One region of the Planococcus sp. SE5232 genome, then DNA from elsewhere that is predicted to be linked to it. Evidence: riboswitches for the same ligand, from Rfam matches in the RefSeq annotation. Region 1 holds a riboswitch; the other holds the start of a gene.
The links. A riboswitch is a leader RNA that binds a small molecule or an ion and turns the genes downstream of it on or off. The one in region 1 is predicted to bind cyclic di-GMP.
Positions count from the first base shown of each region.

Region 1 (4,430 bases):
TGAATTGAATCACCGGGTTTTTCTTGGTGATCAATGTATAAACTCCGACAGCAAACGGCAATAGCAGAATGGCCGGGTGGAGCAGAAGTGCTGTTAATACGGTAATGACGATAAAAGCCTGATTGGTCTGTACAAGGGGTTTCGGAATAGTCACGGGCTCGCCTCCTTCAATTAAGACTTATTATACCTAGTAACTTACTTAGGATAAAGATAATTGCTTGAGATAAGGAACTTTAAGCACGTGAGGAGGAGCGACGCCCTTTAAAGCAGTTGAGAAATGAATAAAGTAGCCATCCCAAAATAAATCAGCAAAGACAGGATATCGTTGATTGTCGTGATTAAAGGACCGGATGCCACAGCCGGATCGATCTTAAATCTGTATAGGACAAGAGGAATGATGGTCCCGGCCAAAGTTCCGATGATTAAGGTCATCAACAGCGAGCCGCCGACCACAATGCCCAATACGAAATTACCCTGCCACACATACGCAATCAGCAAAATAAGCACGGAGCAGATAGCGCCGATGATGATGCCGACCCATAATTCCCTAAAGATCAGGTTGATGGTCTGCTTGGTATTCAACTTTTGTGAAGCCAGTCCACGGACCACTACAGACAGGGATTGCGTTCCCGTATTCCCTGTCATGCCGGCAATCATCGGCATAAAGAAAGTTAAAGCGACAACCGTCTGCAGCGTTTCTTCAAAACGGCTGATGATACCGCCGGAAAACAGCCCGATAAACAATAGAAGGATCAGCCAGGGCAGACGGCGATAGGCAGCAACCAGAGCGGGCGTATTGAAGTCGATCGACTTTCCTGAAGCCGATAGTTTTTCAATGTCTTCATTCGCTTCCTGCATAACGACATCGATAATGTCATCAACAGTGATGACACCAACCAGCTTGTCATCTTTTTCAACAATCGGCAGCGTGACAAAATCATAACGGCTGATCAATTGTGCGGCATCTTCCTGGTCGGTCAAGACATCGGCTTTGACGACGCGATTGTACATGACTTCTTCAATTTTATCGTCAAGGTTTCCGAGGATCAGGTCCTTATAGGAAACGACGCCGACCAGCTTCTTATCCTCATCTACGACATAAAGATAGTTTAGGTATTCCGCCAAATCGGCAAACAGCTTAATCTTATCGACCGCTTCACGGATCGTGTAATGGCGTGGAATCCAAACATATCGGTTATTCATCAAGCGGCCTGCCGTTTCAGGTGGGTAAGTCATCGTACTTTTAACAAATTGTGAATCGTCCTGATTGATCTGCGATAATAGTTCTTCAATGCGTTCCGGTTCCAAATCGGCCAATAGCAGGGCCAAATCGTCGTTGTCCATGCGATCAAGGACCTGGGACGACTTTTCGAGACCCAATTTATGAAGAATATCGATTTGTTCATTTTTGGAAAGTTCCTGCATCAATTCCGTCAATTGGCGGATCGTCAAATAGAGCAGGAATTTATTGCGGTGCTTGTCCGGCAGGTGCCGGTATTGGATCGCCATATCGTAGGGCTGGAGCTCATCCAGAATGTCCTGGAACTCCATTATTTTTCCCTCTTTCATGGCCTTGATCAGCGCCAGGGTGATTTCATCTTCGAACAATGCTGTAGACATGGGGTTCACTCCTTCTGTACAGGAAATTCAGAAATCCTATTGTTGATTATTGCGCTAAATCGTCATTTTGGAAAGAGGTAAAAAAAAGATGGCGCATTTGAATTATTTGACATATAATAATGAAAATCTGGAAAAGGCAAACTTCACCGAAAGGGAAGGACGCAAAGCCATGAGCCTACCCGTTGAAAAACGCAGGGTTGTCAGGTTGCCTCGGCCTCGTTCTGTGAGCCACGGCTATCAGAACGGGAGGATATGGGAAAATGAAAAAACTAATGATAGCAGGTGTATGGCTGTTGTTTATGCTGACGCAACATGGGATTGAAGCACAGGCGACTGAGGTGGAAACCAAAGCGACTTGGTTATGGAATCCTTGGATGATCTACAATGATGAAGCGGGAACACTGGCTTTTCTGGAGAATAAAGATGTAAACAAAGTTTATGTGCAGATTGATGCCGATATTCCGGCCAGTAGTTATCAGAGCTTTATTGAAAAAGCGCGATCAGCAGGAATGGCTATTTACGCATTGGATGGGGCACCTGACTGGGTGGCACCGAAAGGTTTTGTACAGCAGGATCAGTTGATGTCCTGGTTATCGCTTTATCAGCGGGATTCTGGGCCGGCCCAAAGATTTTCGGGCGTTCACTTGGATGTTGAACCGTATCTTTACAGCGGCTGGAATACAAACCGTGCAGCAACCGTTAAGTCTTATCAAGCTTTGCTGACAAAAGCAAAATCCAGCACAGCTGCGCTGAACTTGCCGATTGAAGTGGATCTGCCTTTCTGGTTCGATGAAATTTCCTATAAAAATACCTACGGCAAAGGTGTGCTCGCTGAATGGGTAATTGCCAACACGCACAGCGTTACCCTCATGGCTTATCGGGATTCAGCAGCCATGATTACAGAACTGGTGAAAAACGAAATTGCTTATGGAGTAAAGTATGGGAAACCCGTAGTGGTGGGAGTTGAAACCGACAAGACTGATGAAGGGGATTTCATCTCTTTCTATGAAGAAGGAGAAACTTTCATGAAAGTCGAGTTGGCCAAAGTATCCGCATATTATACTGGGGTAAAAGGGTTTGGCGGTATTGCAATCCATCACGTGGACAGTTGGAAAACGATGGCTCCATAAAGGGATGAAAAGCAGCAAGGTTGGCCGATTCGGCTGAACCAGGCTGCTTTTTCTTATAGTTAACTAATATGGATATGTTACAATATCCATAAATTATCAACCGCTAATATTATTTAGGAATTTTTGTATAAAAATCGGTGGAGGCGCCTCAAAAAGGAGATTTGATAGATGATAGAGGTATTTATATGGATTGTTTTCAGTTTGTTGGGGATTCAATTACTGATTTTGACTTTGCTGATTGCCTGGAAAATGAAAAACCTGGCTGTTGAACACACCATAAAAGAAACAATGGAGACGTTAAAGCCTCAATTCCGGCAGTATATAGAGGGTTCGCATGAAACTGAGCCTGGTTTGCCTGTTGCGAAGAAAAACCGGTTCAAATTGATGGAAACCATGCTTGATGAATTTGCATCCGAAGGTTTTCAGGGCGAACAGAAAGCACGTATCCATAGATTGGCAGAAAAGCATTTAACGGAATATTATCGTCATATGCTGAAAAAAGGCCAATGGGCAGAGCGCATCAATGCGTTGTATTTTATCGAAGATTTCCGGCTTTTTTCCTTAAAGGAAGACATTTATCAGCATTTCAAGAAAATCAGCCAAAGGGATGAAGAATTTCGCCAATGCATCCGTGCTTGTGCCACTTTGCAGGAAGTGCGGTTGATGGATGCCGCCATTGAAAGTAAAGACCTGTCATTCGGGATGATCAAGGAATTGCTATATCGCCTGGATCAGGATTTACTCAAATTGACGCTGGAGCGGATGCAATTGAAAGAGGATATCTCAGAAAATATGCTTTACGCCTTCATCAGTTTCAGCGGAGAGCATCAGATTGACATGCTCTTCCCGTTTGTCGAAAAAAAATTACAGGATGAGCGTAAAGAAGTCCGCTTGAAGGCAATGAGCAGCTTATGCCATTACAAAAAAATGGTGAATCCTGCTATTCTTTCCGGCTTTTTCGATTCAGCACACTGGCAAGAGCGGATGTACGCAGCTAAGCTGGCGGGAGCCTGCCATTTTGATCAGTACAAACCCCATTTGATTTACTTGCTGGCGGACAATGTATGGTGGGTCCGTTTTGCAGGGGCTGAAAACCTTAAATTCTTTGAAGGCGGCAATCGGGTGCTGGAACAGGTGGCGGCTGATCACGCGGATGCATACGCCAGAGATATTGCCAGGCATATGCTGACACGTGAAGGAGGGATCCTCATATGAGTGGAACTGGCATCGCAGTAATCATCGAAATTATTTCCTGGGCAATCATCGCTTATATGCTGGCGGCCGGTGCGACTTATTTGATTCTGTTTCTGGTCGCCAGCCCGAAAATCAGTAAAGAGAAAAAATTGAACCGCCAGGAGCAAATTGAGGAAATGTCGATCAATAAAGACACATATCCTATTTCCATTCTGGTTCCCGCCTATAACGAAGAAGCTGGCGTGGTCAGCACAGTCCGTTCCTTACTGAATTTGAATTATCCCCAATATGAAATCATTGTAGTCAACGATGGGTCAACGGATAGGACTAGTGAAAAAGTACTTGCCCAATTCGGGATGGAACCGATTGAACTGGCGATCCGGACTCACTTTAAAACTGGAGAAATCAAACGGGCTTATCGCTCGACTTTTCATCCCCATTTGTTCTTGATTGAAAAAGAAAATGGCGGAAAAGCGGATGCATTGA
Region 1 covers NZ_JBOGCP010000001.1:102,277-106,706, forward strand. Annotated here, with positions in the region: gene ACRC6Q_RS00445 (DUF4395 domain-containing protein) at 1-154, opposite strand, end outside; gene mgtE (magnesium transporter) at 262-1,620, opposite strand; cyclic di-GMP riboswitch class I at 1,746-1,833, shown strand; gene ACRC6Q_RS00455 (amidase) at 1,881-2,750, shown strand; gene ACRC6Q_RS00460 (HEAT repeat domain-containing protein) at 2,919-3,965, shown strand; gene ACRC6Q_RS00465 (glycosyltransferase) at 3,962-4,430, shown strand, end outside.

Region 2 (4,430 bases), on a different contig from region 1:
GCGCTTCGTCCGCGGAAAGCGTCCGCCTGAAGCGATTTCTTCAACATAGAAAAAGTTACATATCCTAAAAAAGCAGGCACCCCGCGGGGTGCCTGCTTTTTTCGTTATCCTTTGATTGTGTTGACCAAGCCCATCATGTCGTCTGCGTAGGAGATGGCTCTTCCTTGTGATTGAAACAAGCGCTGCGTCGCAATCAATTCGGTCATTTCATCTGATAACTCGACGTTGGATGCTTCGAGTGCACCTTGCTTAATGGCGATCGTTCCATCATTTGGCTGCGCCAAATTGATGAACTGCAAATTGCCATTGGCGAGTTGTTCAGCTTCCGTGCCCGTAAGGCGGAAAAGATTGCCGCCTATTTTTTCAAGTGAGTTCGGGCGGTTTACCTGAGCGATGCCAAGTGGGATTTCAGTCGCTTGTTTAGCGGGATCTTTGTAGGAGATTTCCAATGTTCCATTTCCAGTCAATTGGAAGCTGTCATAGTCATTGTCAAAAACGATCGGCTGGCTATCGGCTCCAAGAACTACATCGCCGTTAGCGGTAACCAAGCTCATTTGGTTTGAATTCGGGACCGGTTGCACCTGGAAAGAACCGTCTTTTGTGTAAAATGTATTGTTGTCAGACTCCACCCGGAAGTAAGCCGACTCGCCTTGAATCATAAAATCGAGGGGCCGGTCTGTTTGCCGGATAGAACCTTGCTCATTGCGTGTTGCTGTCTGCGACAGAATCGCTCCAGCGCCGATGCGCAAACCATACGGGGTCGTTCGTCCGACCTCATTTTGCGGACCAACTTGTTTTTCGATCGATTGCACTAGGGCATCCGAGAAACTGGCTTCCTGGCGTTTATAGCCGTTGGTGTTCACATTGGCGATATTATTGGCGATCAAATCGATTTTTTTCTGCAATTCACCCATGGTGTTGCTTGCAGTGTTCATCTGGATATTCACTTTTACACTTCCTCCTTACACGCGCCCGATTTCATTGACGGCTTTTTCCATGCTGCGATCGTAAGCTTGAATCACTTTTTGGTTTGATTCGAAGCCCCGGTAGGTCGTCATCATATCTGTCATGGTCTTAGTCAAGTCAACATTCGATTGTTCAATGAACCCCTGCTTGATAAAGCTATCGGTAGTATTCAGCAAGGCTACAGTATCAATGAATTGAGGCGTTTCTGCTGGATTCCCAGCCCACCGCAAAAGATTCTGTCCTTCTTTGACGAATTGTTCCGGACTTTCGGTGTGTCCAATCCAAAGGCGGGCTCCTTGCGTGCCATCTGCTAGAATGATTTGGCCATTGTCCTGTACGGTGAATTCTGTTGAGCCGACTTGAATGGGTTGCTGATTTTCACCTAAGACAGGAAAACCTTCACTGGTCGTCAGGACACCTTCAGCATTTACGGCGAAAGATCCATTTTTTGTATAGCGTACTTCATCATTACCGGCAGCTACTGCAAAAACCATGCTGCCTTTCTGTTGAGTTTCAGGATTCGTTGGAAGCAGTTCATCCAATAAGACCATATCCGTCAGATTTCCAGTTTCCTTCAAAGGACCTTGAAAAAAAGAGGGGATGCCTTCCTGAGCATATACTCCTGTGGTCAAAGTCCCAATATTATGTGGTACTATTGAACCTTTTTTACCGGCTTCAATCGCTTTAACCAACTGCTCCGGAAAAGCACGTAAGACCGTTTGATCTCCTTTAAATCCAGGGGTATTGGCGTTTGATAGGTTATTTGTCAATATTTGTTGCATCCTATTATTAGCCATCATCCCTGATGTAGCAGTGTATAATCCGCGAAACATGGGCTTTTCTCCTTCTTAGTAGCTTAATGGTAGTTATCGCGTAGCATAACATTTTAAATAGAATAAAAATAGAGACTTTTATATTAATATGGAAATAATATGATATTTTATTTTAAAAAAGAAAAATATACAAAATTGTATAAACATGATACTATCACTTTGTTATTATTTTTTGAATATAGTACGAAATGACGAGTTTAAAAATAGAATAGAGAATTATCATTGTGAAAACGGCAAATTTAATCGAAAGATAAAGACGCAAAGCCACGGGCCTAAATACATAGCGTACATGGCAGCCGGGTTACCAAAAATGGTAGATTTGATAAAAATCCACCTTTTTTAAGGGTGGGTTTTTATTAACTAATAATATGTTAAAAAAAGGAGTTTATTGATGAATATATTCCCTAAATCACTTGAGTCAATGCAGCAGGCTTTATCAGCTTCTACCTTAAGCCAGCGTGTCCATTCAGCGAATATCGCGAATGTCGATACCGCTAATTACAAAAGCAAAAAAGTCGATTTCCAAGCGGCTTTAGATACAGCAATGAACAACCAAAGTCTTTCCAGCTATAAGACAGATCCTCGCCATCTTTCGTTCAGTAATGAACTTTCCGCGACTAAAACTGAAGTTTTGACGAATAACTCCACCAAGTATAATAACAATGGCAATAATGTGGACATGGATGTAGAAATGGCAGAGTTGGCAAAAAATCAATTGTGGTATAACGCTGTAACTGAGCGGGTCAATGGCAAACTCAACAGTCTCAGCTCCGTTATTAATGGAGGGAGATAAAAAAGATGAGTTTATTCAATGGATTTAATATCAGTTCTTCGGGCCTGACAGCCAACCGGTTGCGCATGGACGTCGTATCTGCCAATATCGCAAATGCCAATACTAACCGCGCCGAATTGGTGGACGGCGAATGGATGCCATACCGCCGGAAAACAGTGGAACTGTCACAAAGTGGTGCCTCGCCTTTTGCCAATCAGCTGCAATCGGTAATCAATAAAGGAAATACGACAGTATCGGGCGTCAAGGTATCAGAAATCAGGGAAGACGAGACGCCATTCACGATGACTTATGATCCGGAGCATCCGGATGCCGGAGAAGACGGTTATGTCCGTTCATCCAATGTCGATCCATTGAAAGAAATGGTGGATTTGATGTCCGCTACCCGCTCCTACGAAGCCAACGTCACAGCGTTGAATGCTTCGAAAAGCATGTTCATGAAAGCGTTAGAGATTGGGAAGTAAATTAGTAATTCTCTTTTTGATATTCCGCAAAACAACTCCGCCTAAAACGGTAATTGAAAGTGAATACACCAATACAAAATTATATAGTTCATCAAGGAGGTCCCTATGGAAAAAATTAGCCAGATTCAGACGCCTTTCATCCAAAATCAATTGTTCGATAAAGTGAAACCCGAAACCAAAGTGGAAGGGTTCGGGGAAATATTCAAGGATGCGTTAAAAGAAGTAAGCAAAGCACAAAATGAATCAGATAAATTGACCAACCAATTGGTGACAGGAGAAGTTCAGGATGTACATGAAGTCATGATCGCTTCGCAAAAAGCCAGCTTGTCTTTGCAGATGACGATGCAGGTCCGCAACAAGGTTGTCGAGGCTTATCAAGAAGTGATGAGAATGCAAGTATGATGAGAACCGGCGGGATGATGAATAGATGAAAGAAAAGTTTTCGACATATAAAACAAAGTTGCGTGAGTCATGGACCAGTTTTTCTCCTGTAACAAAATGGTCTGTTATCGGCTCTTTTTTTATCACTTTGCTGATTTTGATCGTCTTCGTATATTTGAGCAATCGCTCCGATTTTTCGGTGCTGTATTCGAATTTGACGGCAGCAGAAGCGGGCGAAATCAAGACCGCGATCGAAGAACAGGCCATTCCGGTGGAAGTATCGGCCGACGGCAAAACAATCAGTGTACCGCAAGAGCACTTGGCTAATTTGAAAGTCAGTTTGGCTGCGGAAGGCATTCCGAAAAACGGCAACGTGAATTACGGCATATTCAGTGAAAACATGGGTCTCGGAATGACTGATCGCCATTTTGATGTGGTGGAGCGGGACGCTATGCAAAATGAGCTGGCGTATTTGATTGAACAGATTGATGGCGTGACGGAAGCGAATGTCATGATTACGCTCCCGAAGGAAAATGTTTGGATTACCGATGAAGAACAGACATCTACAGCTTCCATCGTCGTTAAAGGTGATCCGACATTCCAATTGGATCAGAAACAGATAAACGGACTGTATCACCTGATCAGCAAATCCGTTCCAAGTTTACCGGCTGAGCAGATTGTCATCATGGATCAGAATGGCCAGGTGTTTGAAGTACAGGATGCCAACCAGGCAGATACCAATCTGTCGGTTTACCAACAGCATCGTGAAATTCAAAAAGGCATCGAACAGGATATTCAGCGGGAGCTGCAACAAATGCTCGGTTTGCTTCTCGGCCAGGATAAAGTGGTCGTCTCTGTTATGACGAACATCGATTTCACGAAAGAAAAACGGGAAGAACAGTTGGTTGAACCCGTCGATATCGAGAACAATGAAGGCTTGGATATCAGTGTGGAACGGATTATCGAAACGTATTCAAGCGAAGGTACCATCATCGA
Region 2 covers NZ_JBOGCP010000004.1:387,498-391,927, reverse strand. Annotated here, with positions in the region: gene ACRC6Q_RS15485 (flagellar hook-basal body protein) at 105-947, opposite strand; gene ACRC6Q_RS15480 (flagellar hook-basal body protein) at 963-1,799, opposite strand; cyclic di-GMP riboswitch class I at 2,022-2,108, shown strand; gene flgB (flagellar basal body rod protein FlgB) at 2,191-2,592, shown strand; gene flgC (flagellar basal body rod protein FlgC) at 2,598-3,053, shown strand; gene fliE (flagellar hook-basal body complex protein FliE) at 3,159-3,455, shown strand; gene fliF (flagellar basal-body MS-ring/collar protein FliF) at 3,481-4,430, shown strand, end outside.
Region 2: it holds a riboswitch for cyclic di-GMP, as region 1 does, so the genes downstream of both, flgB (flagellar basal body rod protein FlgB) here and ACRC6Q_RS00455 (amidase) in region 1, are expected to answer to the same signal.